Regions from separate parts of the Cyanobium sp. LEGE 06113 genome, predicted to be linked through region 2. Evidence: riboswitches for the same ligand, from Rfam matches in the RefSeq annotation. Region 2 holds a riboswitch; each other region holds the start of a gene.
What was found. A riboswitch is a leader RNA that binds a small molecule or an ion and turns the genes downstream of it on or off. The one in region 2 is predicted to bind cobalamin.
Positions count from the first base shown of each region.

Region 1: linked by a shared signal. The riboswitch ahead of IQ220_RS05960 (energy-coupling factor ABC transporter permease) and the one ahead of IQ220_RS15530 (HupE/UreJ family protein) in region 2 are both predicted to bind cobalamin.
Region 3: linked by a shared signal. The riboswitch ahead of IQ220_RS00165 (fatty acid desaturase) and the one ahead of IQ220_RS15530 (HupE/UreJ family protein) in region 2 are both predicted to bind cobalamin.

Region 1 is NZ_JADEWM010000002.1:360,478-364,881, reverse strand. Features, by position in the region: gene cbiQ (cobalt ECF transporter T component CbiQ) at 1-719, opposite strand, end outside; gene IQ220_RS05965 (energy-coupling factor ABC transporter substrate-binding protein) at 703-1,014, opposite strand; gene IQ220_RS05960 (energy-coupling factor ABC transporter permease) at 1,019-1,738, opposite strand; cobalamin riboswitch at 1,799-1,948, opposite strand; gene IQ220_RS05955 (hypothetical protein) at 2,056-2,307, shown strand; gene IQ220_RS05950 (Y-family DNA polymerase) at 2,352-3,638, opposite strand; gene IQ220_RS05945 (LexA family protein) at 3,660-4,043, opposite strand; gene IQ220_RS05940 (succinate dehydrogenase) at 4,162-4,404, shown strand, end outside.
Region 2 is NZ_JADEWM010000001.1:740,565-744,968, reverse strand. Features, by position in the region: gene IQ220_RS16385 (PhoX family phosphatase) at 1-878, shown strand, start outside; gene IQ220_RS16380 (alkaline phosphatase PhoX) at 812-1,750, shown strand; gene IQ220_RS03860 (CopD family protein) at 1,754-2,203, shown strand; gene IQ220_RS03855 (hypothetical protein) at 2,239-2,532, shown strand; partial or broken gene IQ220_RS03850 (pyridoxamine 5'-phosphate oxidase) at 2,561-2,668, shown strand; cobalamin riboswitch at 2,757-2,899, shown strand; gene IQ220_RS15530 (HupE/UreJ family protein) at 2,925-3,302, shown strand; gene IQ220_RS15525 (hypothetical protein) at 3,314-3,532, shown strand; cobalamin riboswitch at 3,565-3,740, shown strand; gene IQ220_RS03840 (fatty acid desaturase) at 3,937-4,404, shown strand, end outside.
Region 3 is NZ_JADEWM010000001.1:22,458-26,861, reverse strand. Features, by position in the region: gene IQ220_RS00175 (arsenic resistance protein) at 1-340, opposite strand, end outside; gene IQ220_RS00170 (hypothetical protein) at 405-878, opposite strand; gene IQ220_RS00165 (fatty acid desaturase) at 880-1,926, opposite strand; cobalamin riboswitch at 2,123-2,298, opposite strand; gene IQ220_RS15415 (hypothetical protein) at 2,331-2,549, opposite strand; gene IQ220_RS15410 (HupE/UreJ family protein) at 2,561-2,938, opposite strand; cobalamin riboswitch at 2,964-3,106, opposite strand; partial or broken gene IQ220_RS00155 (pyridoxamine 5'-phosphate oxidase) at 3,195-3,302, opposite strand; gene IQ220_RS00150 (hypothetical protein) at 3,331-3,624, opposite strand; gene IQ220_RS00145 (CopD family protein) at 3,660-4,109, opposite strand; gene IQ220_RS16275 (alkaline phosphatase PhoX) at 4,113-4,404, opposite strand, start outside.

The DNA of each region.
Region 1 (4,404 bases), on a different contig from region 2:
TCTGCAGCCAGCACCCGCAGCTCGCCGTCAAACCCCCGGGCCGCCAGGCCCATGGCGAGGCCCCGGTAGCTCGCCAGGGAGCGATGCAATAACTGGGCCACCAGCACCCCCAGACTCTTCAGTCGCTGCCTCCAGCCGCGCCTCCCGGCCCTGGCCTGCTGCGCCACCCACAGCTCGCTGGCGATGCCCATCAGGGTGAAGATGAAGCCATAGGTGAGCACCAGCAGCTCCAGCAGCAGGGGCGGCAGTCGCAGGCGCCGCAGCACAGCGATCAGCTCACTGAAGGGCGTGGTGAGCAGCACGAACATCAGACAGCTGCTGGCGGCCAGCGAGCGGCTGATCAGCAGCGCGGCCTGCCCCACCCCCTGCTGGCTCACATACAGCATCCAGCCGCCGGCCAGGGGCCGGGCCAGCTGCTGCCACACGTCCCCGCGAGCGGTGGCGGTGAAGGCGTCGAGCGGCACCGCCTGCAGCAGCAGGGCCGGCAGGCTGGCGATGGCGAACCCCAGCGGCAACAGCAGCAGCGGCAGGTAGAGCCGCGCCGGGATCGCGGCGTACACCACGATCCAGAGCGCCAGCCAGAGGCTGATCAGGCCCTGGACCAGCGGAGGTGCCACCAGCCCCAGCAGCAGCAGCACCGCCGCAAAGGCCAGCTTCTGGCCCGGGGGCAACCAGCGCAGCCGGTTGCCGTAGGCCAGGGCGTCAATCCGGTGACTCATCGCCCCTGTTCAGAGCGCGTCCTTTGTAGAGCCCGATCACGTAGCCGATCACACCGGCGCCAAGGGCCGCCTGGCTGGCGAACAGCAGGCTTTCCACCTCGCCGCTGGGCAACGCCACCACGGCGTTGAACCAGGGCCTGTAGCTGGGCTGGATCTCGCTGATGGCGTCCATGCCCTGGCCGTCGGCACCGGAGAATTCGCCGCGCACGACCAGCACGGGCAGGGCGCTCAGGGCCACCACGGCGAGCACCAGCAGCCAGTTGCCCTGGGGGCGTTGCTTTCCAGAATCGGTCATGGGGTCAGCTCTCCTGGTGGAGCAGGCGGAGGGTCTTGAGCTCGGGCTGGCCATAGGACTGCAACCAGTTCCACACCAGCACGGTGAGCAGGCCTTCGGTGATCGCCAGGGGAATCTGGGTGATCGCGAAGATGCTGCCGAATTTCAGGAATGAGGCCATCACCCCACCGCTGGCGGCGGGGAAGGCGATCGCCAGCTGGCCAGCGGTGACCACGTAGGTGGCCAGGTCGGCGAGGGCGGCGGCGGCGAACACCGCCAGGCGCCTGTGGCCGCTGCTGCTGAAGAGCTGAAAGGCGCCCCAGGCCACGAATGGCCCCACGATCGCCATCGAGAAGATGTTGGCGCCCAGGGTGGTGAGCCCGCCGTGGGCCAGCAGCAGCGCCTGGAACAGCAGCACGATGCTGCCGATCACGGTCATCACCGTGGGGCCGAACAGAATCGCGCCCAGGCCGGTGCCGGTGGGGTGGGAGCAGCTGCCGGTGACGGAGGGAATCTTCAGGGCCGAGAGCACGAAGGTGAAGGCGCCGGCCAGGGCCAGCAGCAGCTTCAGCTCCGGGTGGCTGCGGCTGATGCGCGTCAGCGACCGCAGCCCCACCGCCAGGAAGGGCAGCGAGATCAGCCACCAGGCCACGGCCCACTGCAGCGGCAGGAAGCCCTCGGCGATGTGCATCGCCTGCGCCGGGGCAGGCGTTAATAGAACAAGGCAGAAACTGAGCGCAGCCATCAACGACAGGCTGGCCAGCTTTGCTGGCATGGTCTTCACTCTGTACCTCGCAGGTAAGACAGTTGAGTTGTGAAGAACGGCAGGTGTTCTGACTGATCAGGGTCCTGGGACCCTGAAACACAGTTGCGGGACAGCGGCCGATTTCAACGGCACTTTCCCTGTTGCCTCCGGCGGCTGAACCCCGCCGGAACCGTTCTGAATCTGAGCATACCCACGGCGGCTCAGCTCTTTCTCGCCCCGCTTCAGGTTTCGTGTCCGATTTCAGGGCGGCCGGCGTGCTCAGTAACCTGGGTGTGCTCCGTGTTCCCCCCGCGTCCATGGACTTTTTCGAAGTGCTCTGGCACGGCGAGGGCATCGGTGATGGCGGCGATCTGGAGGAGGCCCTGATGGCCTATGCCCTGGTGAAGCCCGACGACGGCGACTGGGCTGCCGCCTGCAGCGCCCCCGGCGCCGCTCCCTGCATCCGTCGCTACGCCTCCTTTGACGCCTTCCTCGACAACGCCGATGAGCTGGAGACGATTCCGGTCACGGCGGCGATGATCGAGGCCTGCCTGGCGCAGCTGCCCTGAGTTCCGCCCCACGACGAGCCCGGCCGCAGCGCTGATCCCGCCTTTCACTGCGCCAGCACCCGTGGGATCGCCTCCAGCCGCGTGGTGGCGGCCCGGGAGAGCCTGTCGCGCCGCATCGCCCAGGGCGGTTGCAGTCCGCAGGCGGCCCACTGCACGGTGCCGCGCCCGTAGCGGCGGTTGAGCCGGTCCACGGCGGCCATCAGGGCAGCGCGGCGCTGCTGCTGCTCCGGCGGCAGCGGTTGCAGCAGGTGGTGTTGCAGCAGCTCCTCGCCCTGCAGCTGCAGCAGCAGCACGCCGGCCTTCTGCAGCGGGTGCTGGGGACGGAACAGGGCCTCGGCCAGGGGCAGGGCCGCCGCCAGCAGCACGGCGGTGTCATGGCTGGGCAGCGCCAGGGTGAGGGTGGCGCTGTTGCTGTAGAAGCTGGTGCCGTTGAACGGGTTGCTGCGCACGAACACGCTCAGGGCCCCGGCCCGCTGCCGTTGGCGGCGCAGCTTCTCGGCCGCCCGCACCGTGTAGGTGGCCACCGCCTGGCGCAGCTCCGCGGCCGTGCGCACCGGCTGGCTGAAGCTGCGGCTCACGCAGGTTTCCTGCTTCGGCGCTGGCACCAGGGTGAGCGGCAGGCAGCGGTGGCCCCGCAGTTCCTGCTGCAGCCGCAGGCCCACCACGCCGCACTTCTGGCGCAGCTCACCGCTCGGCATGTCGCGCAGGGCGAGGGCATGGGCGACGCCCCGCAGCCGGCACCAGCGGGCCAGGCGCCGGCCGATGCCCCACACGTCTTCGATCGCCACCTGCTGCAGCCAGGCGGAGGGGTCGCTGCAGGCCCCCAGGTCGAACACATGGCCATGGGCCGGTTGCCCCTTGGCGAGGCGGTTGGCCAGCTTGGCCAGCACCTTGGTGGGGGCGAGGCCCACCGCCACCGGCAGCCCCAGCTCCCGCTGCACCGCCCGCCGCAGCTCCAGCCCCCAGGCGGTGAGATCGCTGCCCGGCGGCCGGGGCAGCAGGCCGAAGGCCTCGTCGATCGAGTAGATCTCCAGCTCTTCCACCCAGCGCTCCAGGGTGGCCATCAGCCGCTGGCTCATGTCGGCGTAGAGGGCGTAGTTGGAGCTGCGCACCACCACGCCGAGGCGCTCCAGCTGGCGCTGCACCTGGAAGTAGGGCTGGCCCATGGCGATGCCGAGCCGCCTGGCCTCGGCACTGCGCGACACGATGCAGCCGTCGTTGTTGGAGAGCACCACCAGCGGCCGGCCCAGCAGGGCGGGCTCCAGCACCGCCTCGCAGGAGGCATAGAAGTTGTTGCCATCGATCAGGGCGATGGCCGTGCTGGTCGGCATGGCCCCCTCAGCAGCGGCGGATCACATGGGTGGCCACCCCCCAGATGCGGGCGCGGGATGCGGGTGCAGCGGCAGGGCCGGGTAGGCGGGATGGGCCGCCTCCAGCCACTGCCGGGTTCCGCGGCCGGCCAGGCGTTTCACGGTGAAGCCGCCATCGAGCAGGGCCACCACCACCAGGCCCGCCCGCGGTTCGAGCTGCCGGTCCACCACCAGCAGGTCGCCGTGCCGGATGCCGGCATCGCGCATCGAGTCGCCGGCCACCCGCAGCAGCAGGGTGGCGCCGGGGTGGGGCACCAGCAGCCGCTGCAGGTTGAGGCCTGGCTGGGCGGTGGCCTGGCCTCTGGCCTGGGCGCTGGCGTGTGAGCTGGCCTGGCTGTTGGGGCGGCGCCTGGAGATGTCGGCCACGCCGTGGGGATCGTCAATCCACAGACTAGTACAAATGTACTGAGTGGATGCGGTGTCAGGGGCGCTGTTCTTCATACCATGGGCTCAACACCGCAGCCGATCAACGGTGGCCACGGGGATGGGCGCAACCACGCTGAGGCTGGGCACGGCGGGGGCGGGGCTGCTGCTGGTGCTGTTCCTGCTGGTGCATCTGGCCGGCGTGCTGCCGGCGGTGCTGGCCCCCGAGCGCTTTGAGGCCTATGCGGCCGGTCTGCATCGCGCCGCCTGGCTGCCCCTGGTGGAGCTGGCCCTGCTGGCTGCGGCGCTGCTGCATCTGGGCCTGGGGCTGGCCAAGGTGATCGCCAACCGCCGAGCCGGCAAC
Region 2 (4,404 bases):
CCCGCGGCCTCAGCCTGCCCCTGGAGCAGCTCCAGGCGGCCCTGGCCGATCGCAACTCCCGGGTGGATGCCACCGCCCTGGCCAGTGGCGATTCCTTGCTGGCCATGGTGAAGGAGGTGGCCGGCGCTGCCCTTGAGGATCTCGGCATCGGCGTGGCGGGCCTGGAGCAGGGGCCCGAAGGCCGCTGGCGCCGCCAGCCAGGGCGCTTCGACCGCCGCATCAGCGGCCTCAGTGGCCTGCAGGATCCCGCCCAGGCCCTGCGCGCCAGTGGGCCGGCGGCGGCGGTGTTCCGCGCCGAGCGCCGTCTCGGCTACGACGACGGCCTCGGCGAGCGGATCATCGGCACCTTTGCCAACTGCGCCGGCGGCACCACCCCCTGGGGCACCGTGCTCAGCGCCGAGGAGAACATCCAGACGCAGGTGTGCGAGGCGGTGTACGCCGATGGCTCCTCCCTGGATCCGTCTGAGCTCCCCTTCCACTGGGACGGCCGCAGGCTCCGCGGCCTGGGCAACCCCTTCGCCCTGGCGGGCAACAAGTACGGCTGGATCGTGGAGGTGGATCCACGCCGGCCCCAGCGGCCTGCGGTGAAGCACACGGCCCTGGGGCGCTGCCGCCATGAGGCCGTGGCCGTGAAGGCCGAGGCGGGCCAGCCCCTGGTGCTGTACTCCGGTTGCGACCGCCACGGCGGCCACCTCTACCGCTTCGTGAGCGCGGGCCGGGTCCGAGACCCCCTGGATCCGGCCAATTCCGCCCTGTTCAGCGCCGGGCGCCTGGAGGTGGCCCAGTTCGGCGCCGGCGCCAGGGGCGCTGGATTCCGCTGCTGCCCTCCACCGCCCTGGCGCCCCAGCTCCCCAGCCACTACCAGCGCTGGGGCCTGAGCCAGGCCACGCGGCTGCCCGATCCCGACCGCCGCCAGCCCGGCGCCGTGGACCTCAGCAGCGATGCCGAGGTGAAGCGCTACCGCGAGCAGTTCAGCACCCTGGCCTCCCTCTACCCCGGCACAGGGGACGCCCAGCTCGGCGCGATCCTGATCGATGCCCATCTGGCCGCCAACGCCGTGGGGGCCACCGCCGCCGCCCGCCCGGAAGACACCGTGATCGATCCGGCCACGGGCGATCTGCTGATCGCTTTCACGGCGGGGGGAGCCGATCGGGAGGGTCGGGCCGACCCCGCCATCTTCTCCGGCCCGGCCGGGGAGCCCACCTGGCCCCATGGCTGGGTGATGCGGCTCAGCGAGAGCACGGCCAGCGCCGGCGGCTTCCGCTGGCAGATGGTGGCGGTGGGCGGCCTGCCCTGGGAGGGAGGCATGGGCTTCGCCAACCCCGACAACCTGGAGGTGGATGGGGCCGGCAACATCTGGGTGGTGACCGACCGCTCCTCCGGGGCCAGCCCCGCCGAGGCGTTCGGCAACAACAGTTGCTGGGTGCTGCCGAGGCGCGGGCCGGCCCGGGGCGAGGCCCTCTGCTTCGCCACCGGGCCCATGGAGTGCGAGCTCACCGGGCCGTGCTTCGACAGTGCTGAGCACACCCTGTTCCTGGCCGTGCAGCACCCCGGTGAAGTGCACGGCAGCCGCAGGGCCCAGGAGGTCAGCCGCCACACCACCGCCCTGGTGGATCGCGACGGGGCGGGTTTCGAGCAGGAGCGCTGGGTGCCAACCGGCTCGAACTGGCCCTCGGGCGTGCCCGGCAGGGTGCCCCGGCCTGGGATCGTGGCCATCAGCCGCCAAACCGGCGGGCCGCTGTTGCCCTGAGCGATGTCTCTGTTCTCCTGGCTGGTGATCGTGCATGCCCTGGCCGCCACGGTGTGGACCGGCGGCCACCTGGTGCTGGATCTGGGGGTGTTGCCCCGGGCCCTGCGCCAGGCCAGCGCCGCGCCGATCCGGGCCTACGAGGAGGTGTTTGAGCCCCTGGGGCTCACCGCCCTGGCGATCCAGGTGATCACCGGCCTGGCCATGGCCTGGATCTACCTGCCGGGCCTGCAGGGGCTGTTCAACCCGGCGAACCCGATCGCCGTGCTGGTCGGCACCAAGCTGCTGCTGCTGGCCGCCACCGTGGCCCTGGCCCTGGATGCCCGGCTGCGCCTCATCCCCAACCTCAGCGACGCCAGGCTGGGCCCCCTGACCTGGCACATCCGCGCCATCACAGCCCTGGCGATCGCCTTCGTGGTGGTGGGCGCCGGCATCCGGCTGGGGGGCTTCAGCTGAACAGGGGCAACGCCCGGCAGGGCCCACCCGCCAGCATGGGGGGCACTGCCCTCAAGCCATGCTGCTTCCCTGCCCCTTCAGCCTCATCAGCACCGCGGCCCTCGCCGCCAAGCGCCGGCCTGCAGGCCACGGTGCTGCTGCTGCTCACCCTGCTGATCAAGGCCCGCATCCAGATCAAGGCCGCCTCGGCCCTGGGCCTGTTCCTGCTGGCCCTGCAGACGCTGGGGTTCCTGGCCGTGGCAGGAGGTCTTGGCGCGCTGGCTGTAGGCGGAGCGGCTGTGGGTGGTGCGGGGCTGGCGTTCCAGCGGCGCTCCGGCCAAGCGGCGTGAGGGCGTGGCTCTTTGAGGGCGTGAGCGTTTGACCGAGCTCCCCCCCTGGCGCCCCCTGCTGCGGGCCGCCCGTGAGCGAGAAGGACGCTCCCCGGCGGCCCGCTGGCTGCAACTGGCCAGCGTCGCCGCCGCTGGAGGCTGGAGCAGGGCTGGCGCGAGGAAGACCTGAATCCCAGAGATCAGGTCTGTGGGATCAGGTCTGCGGCCGAATCGCCGCAGCAGGAGCACAATGGGAGCGGAGTGGTTTCCGAGCCTCTGGCCCGGAAGGCAACGAGGAAAGTCCGGTGCAACTCCGGCACTGTCCCGCAGCTGTGATGGAGAGACCTGCTCCTGAGTCAGAACGCTCGCCGCTTTGAGTTCTTTCCTGCCCGGCGCGGAAACCGGGAGAAACCATGCAACACCTCCGCTCCAGCCGCTCCCTCGGCCTTCTGGTGGCCCTGGCCACCGCCACGACCCTGCTGCTCGGCCAGCCGGCCCAGGCCCACAACGTGGCCTCAGGCGGCCTGGTGGGAGGCTTCCTGCATCCACTGGCGGGCACCGACCACCTGCTGCTGCTGATCGCCGTTGGCGCCGCGGCCTCCTACCTCTCGGCCGAGCTGCTGCTCTGGGGGCTGGCTGGCGCCCTGGCTGGAGGCGTGTTCGGCGCCATGGGCGGCGGGCTGCCTGGTGCCGAGCTGCTGGCGACCCTGGCCATCCCCGCCGTGGCCCTGCTGGTGCTGCGCAGCCAGAAGTCGCCGCTGGCGCCGGCCCTGGAGCTCTGCGGTGCCTGATCGCTGCAGCCGTGGCCGTGCACGCCATGCTCCATGGTCAGGAGGCTCCGGCCGGTGCCGCCTCAGCGCTGTGGTGGGCGGGTTCCTTCTCCGCCTCGGTGCTGGTGAGCGGCAGCAGCTATCTCGTGCTGCGGCAGCTGCCCAGCCGCTGGACCGCCGCCGTGGCCCTGCTGCTCGCCGTCGCTGGCGCGGCCCTGATCCTCGGCCCGATCGCCTTCGCTGCCCGCTGAACGCCGCAGAGGCGTCAGTTGGCTGACATCTGCACCAGACTGGCCGTGACGGTTCCAGTGGTTCACACCCTGGACGCAAGGAGGAAAGTCCGGTGGGGAGGGGGTTCTTGGACCCTCTGCGAGTCCGGCGCTGTCCCGCAGCTGTGATGGGGTTCGCTCCTGGGAGCACCCCTCAGTCAGAACGCTCGCCGTTGTGATCACCCCTCTCCCCCGGCGCGGACCGGGTTCCACGATGAGCCAAGCCTTTCTTTCCAGCCCTGGAAGCCACCCGCCTTCAGCCTGCCAGGGCCTGCCCGAGCGCTGAGACGCGCCGCAGACGTTCACGTCCCCAACAAGCACTCCAGGGCCGGACCGGGCCGGCGCCAGCCTCTGGTGTCCGCGCCGGCTGATCCGCTCGTGCCGTGATGCCCCCCTCGCCCTCCTGCATGACCACCGATCTCCGGCCAGCCGACTTCGTTCTGGCCCCCTATGCCCGCAGCAGCAACTGGCGCGGCGCCTATCAGATCCTCAGCGCCGTGGGCCCCTACCTGGCCTGCTGGGCCCTGGCCATCCATCTCGCCCAGCGGGCGCCCTGGGCCGTGCCCCTGCTGGTGATTCCCCTGGTGCTGTTCTCGCTGCGCTGCTTCTCCCTGATGCACGACTGCGGCCACCATTCCCTGTTCCGCAGCCGCTGGCTCAACCGGGTGGGGGGCTTCATCCTGGGGCTGGTGAATGCCATTCCCCAGCTGGCCTGGTCCAACGACCACGCCTTTCACCACCGCACCAATGGCGACTGGGAGCGCTATCGCGGCGTCACCGACCTGATCACCACCGACGACTACGCCCAGCTGAGTGCCAGGCAGCAGGCCACCTACGCCTTGCTGCGCCATCCG
Region 3 (4,404 bases), 720 kb from region 2:
GCAGCAGCGCCGCCAGCAACAGGCCCAGGGCCACCAGGGGTTGGCTGGCGAAGAACAGCCGGCCGATCGCCAGGGCCACGAACGGGATCACCAGAAAGTTGATCGCCTGGGCCGTGAGCTGCAGCCTGAGGTCTCTGCCACCCAGCAGCAGCGGCAACCGCAGGTCGATCAGCATCGGATACACCATCAGGAAGGTGAGGGGCATCACCAGGCTCACCAGCCAGGCCGAGGGCAGGGTCACCCCCCAGGCCAGGCCGAGCAGCATGGCGGCTGGGATGGCCCACACCAGGCGCCGCTGCAGGGCCATCAGCAGGGCGAAGGGCCAGGGGGCGGTGGCCATGGCGGCTGCAGCGCATCGAAGTCATCACTCTACGCGTTTATGCGCATAATCAGGTGTTATTGGGTCACGGCACTGCGGCGCAGGCGAATTCACTCCAGCGCCGTTCCACCAGTTCAAAGCAGGTCGGTGGCGCCGTGGGCAGCTTCCTGAGCAGGGCGATCAGCTCGGGGCCATGGCCACTCAGCAGCACCACCAGCTCCCTGGCCGGGTCGTAGCTGTCGAGGGCCCCCAGGCTCGGACGGATCGCTGCCGGTCCCAGCCCCTGGTGGCGCAGCTGGGCGGTCACCTCGCTTCGCGCCACATAGCGCCGGCTGAACCGCACGCCGTCGAGGCGCCAGTCGTGCTCAGGTTCGAGCGGAGCGGCCAGGTGGCAGATCAGCAGACCCCGGCCGCTGAGCCGATAACCATCCCAGGCGGCATGGCCGATCAGCAGGCTGTTCTGCTCCAGAAAGCGCGGTTCCCAGGCCCCTGAGCAGGCGGATTCCTGCCCATGCCAGGACCTCGGTCCCCGCCACGGCTGCCCTGGCCAAGCCGGCAAGTCAGGCCACGGCATCGACCTGCTCCGGACAGGGCACCAGGCGCTCAGTCTCCCGATCCCAGAGCTTGAACTGGGCGCAACTGAGCATGTCGCCGAGTCGCAGACAGGGCACAGCCGCCAGCAGACGGGCATTGGCCTGGTGGGCGGCGCGCAGGTTGTAGTTGGGAATGCGCTCCGAGAGGTGGTGGATGTTGTGGTAGCCGATGTCAGCCGTGAACCAGCGCAGCCAGGCCGGCATCTGCAGATAGCTGGTGCCTTCCAGAGCTCCCTGCATGTGGCTCCAGCCCTCGGTGTTGTGGGCGTAGCTGCCCTCAAAGATGTGCTGAACGAAAAAGATCCACAGGAACAGGGCTGCCGAGAAGGTGAGGGTCACGCCGTAGAGCCCCAGCACCAGGCCGAATCCCCAGCGCTGGCCGGCCGCCACCACCAGGGCGATCAGCACCACGTTGTTCAGCAGCAGATCCCAGAACTCGGCCGAGCGCGGCACGGCCTGGGCCCGGACCGCCCGGGAGATCTCCTTGAGAAGCGCCAGCCTGGGCTGGATGGCGAGGTAGTAGAAGCCACCGGGGAGGGCCATCAGCGGATGGCGCAGCAAGGCGTAGGTGGCCTGCTGCCTGGCACTCAGCTGGGCGTAGTCGTCGGTGGTGATCAGGTCGGTGACGCCGCGATAGCGCTCCCAGTCGCCATTGGTGCGGTGGTGAAAGGCGTGGTCGTTGGACCAGGCCAGCTGGGGAATGGCATTCACCAGCCCCAGGATGAAGCCCCCCACCCGGTTGAGCCAGCGGCTGCGGAACAGGGAATGGTGGCCGCAGTCGTGCATCAGGGAGAAGCAGCGCAGCGAGAACAGCACCAGGGGAATCACCAGCAGGGGCACGGCCCAGGGCGCCCGCTGGGCGAGATGGATGGCCAGGGCCCAGCAGGCCAGGTAGGGGCCCACGGCGCTGAGGATCTGATAGGCGCCGCGCCAGTTGCTGCTGCGGGCATAGGGGGCCAGAACGAAGTCGGCTGGCCGGAGATCGGTGGTCATGCAGGAGGGCGAGGGGGGCATCACGGCACGAGCGGATCAGCCGGCGCGGACACCAGAGGCTGGCGCCGGCCCGGTCCGGCCCTGGAGTGCTTGTTGGGGACGTGAACGTCTGCGGCGCGTCTCAGCGCTCGGGCAGGCCCTGGCAGGCTGAAGGCGGGTGGCTTCCAGGGCTGGAAAGAAAGGCTTGGCTCATCGTGGAACCCGGTCCGCGCCGGGGGAGAGGGGTGATCACAACGGCGAGCGTTCTGACTGAGGGGTGCTCCCAGGAGCGAACCCCATCACAGCTGCGGGACAGCGCCGGACTCGCAGAGGGTCCAAGAACCCCCTCCCCACCGGACTTTCCTCCTTGCGTCCAGGGTGTGAACCACTGGAACCGTCACGGCCAGTCTGGTGCAGATGTCAGCCAACTGACGCCTCTGCGGCGTTCAGCGGGCAGCGAAGGCGATCGGGCCGAGGATCAGGGCCGCGCCAGCGACGGCGAGCAGCAGGGCCACGGCGGCGGTCCAGCGGCTGGGCAGCTGCCGCAGCACGAGATAGCTGCTGCCGCTCACCAGCACCGAGGCGGAGAAGGAACCCGCCCACCACAGCGCTGAGGCGGCACCGGCCGGAGCCTCCTGACCATGGAGCATGGCGTGCACGGCCACGGCTGCAGCGATCAGGCACCGCAGAGCTCCAGGGCCGGCGCCAGCGGCGACTTCTGGCTGCGCAGCACCAGCAGGGCCACGGCGGGGATGGCCAGGGTCGCCAGCAGCTCGGCACCAGGCAGCCCGCCGCCCATGGCGCCGAACACGCCTCCAGCCAGGGCGCCAGCCAGCCCCCAGAGCAGCAGCTCGGCCGAGAGGTAGGAGGCCGCGGCGCCAACGGCGATCAGCAGCAGCAGGTGGTCGGTGCCCGCCAGTGGATGCAGGAAGCCTCCCACCAGGCCGCCTGAGGCCACGTTGTGGGCCTGGGCCGGCTGGCCGAGCAGCAGGGTCGTGGCGGTGGCCAGGGCCACCAGAAGGCCGAGGGAGCGGCTGGAGCGGAGGTGTTGCATGGTTTCTCCCGGTTTCCGCGCCGGGCAGGAAAGAACTCAAAGCGGCGAGCGTTCTGACTCAGGAGCAGGTCTCTCCATCACAGCTGCGGGACAGTGCCGGAGTTGCACCGGACTTTCCTCGTTGCCTTCCGGGCCAGAGGCTCGGAAACCACTCCGCTCCCATTGTGCTCCTGCTGCGGCGATTCGGCCGCAGACCTGATCCCACAGACCTGATCTCTGGGATTCAGGTCTTCCTCGCGCCAGCCCTGCTCCAGCCTCCAGCGGCGGCGACGCTGGCCAGTTGCAGCCAGCGGGCCGCCGGGGAGCGTCCTTCTCGCTCACGGGCGGCCCGCAGCAGGGGGCGCCAGGGGGGGAGCTCGGTCAAACGCTCACGCCCTCAAAGAGCCACGCCCTCACGCCGCTTGGCCGGAGCGCCGCTGGAACGCCAGCCCCGCACCACCCACAGCCGCTCCGCCTACAGCCAGCGCGCCAAGACCTCCTGCCACGGCCAGGAACCCCAGCGTCTGCAGGGCCAGCAGGAACAGGCCCAGGGCCGAGGCGGCCTTGATCTGGATGCGGGCCTTGATCAGCAGGGTGAGCAGCAGCAGCACCGTGGCCTGCAGGCCGGCGCTTGGCGGCGAGGGCCGCGGTGCTGATGAGGCTGAAGGGGCAGGGAAGCAGCATGGCTTGAGGGCAGTGCCCCCCATGCTGGCGGGTGGGCCCTGCCGGGCGTTGCCCCTGTTCAGCTGAAGCCCCCCAGCCGGATGCCGGCGCCCACCACCACGAAGGCGATCGCCAGGGCTGTGATGGCGCGGATGTGCCAGGTCAGGGGGCCCAGCCTGGCGTCGCTGAGGTTGGGGATGAGGCGCAGCCGGGCATCCAGGGCCAGGGCCACGGTGGCGGCCAGCAGCAGCAGCTTGGTGCCGACCAGCACGGCGATCGGGTTCGCCGGGTTGAACAGCCCCTGCAGGCCCGGCAGGTAGATCCAGGCCATGGCCAGGCCGGTGATCACCTGGATCGCCAGGGCGGTGAGCCCCAGGGGCTCAAACACCTCCTCGTAGGCCCGGATCGGCGCGGCGCTGGCCTGGCGCAGGGCCCGGGGCAACACCCCCAGATCCAGCACCAGGTGGCCGCCGGTCCACACCGTGGCGGCCAGGGCATGCACGATCACCAGCCAGGAGAACAGAGACATCGCTCAGGGCAACAGCGGCCCGCCGGTTTGGCGGCTGATGGCCACGATCCCAGGCCGGGGCACCCTGCCGGGCACGCCCGAGGGCCAGTTCGAGCCGGTTGGCACCCAGCGCTCCTGCTCGAAACCCGCCCCGTCGCGATCCACCAGGGCGGTGGTGTGGCGGCTGACCTCCTGGGCCCTGCGGCTGCCGTGCACTTCACCGGGGTGCTGCACGGCCAGGAACAGGGTGTGCTCAGCACTGTCGAAGCACGGCCCGGTGAGCTCGCACTCCATGGGCCCGGTGGCGAAGCAGAGG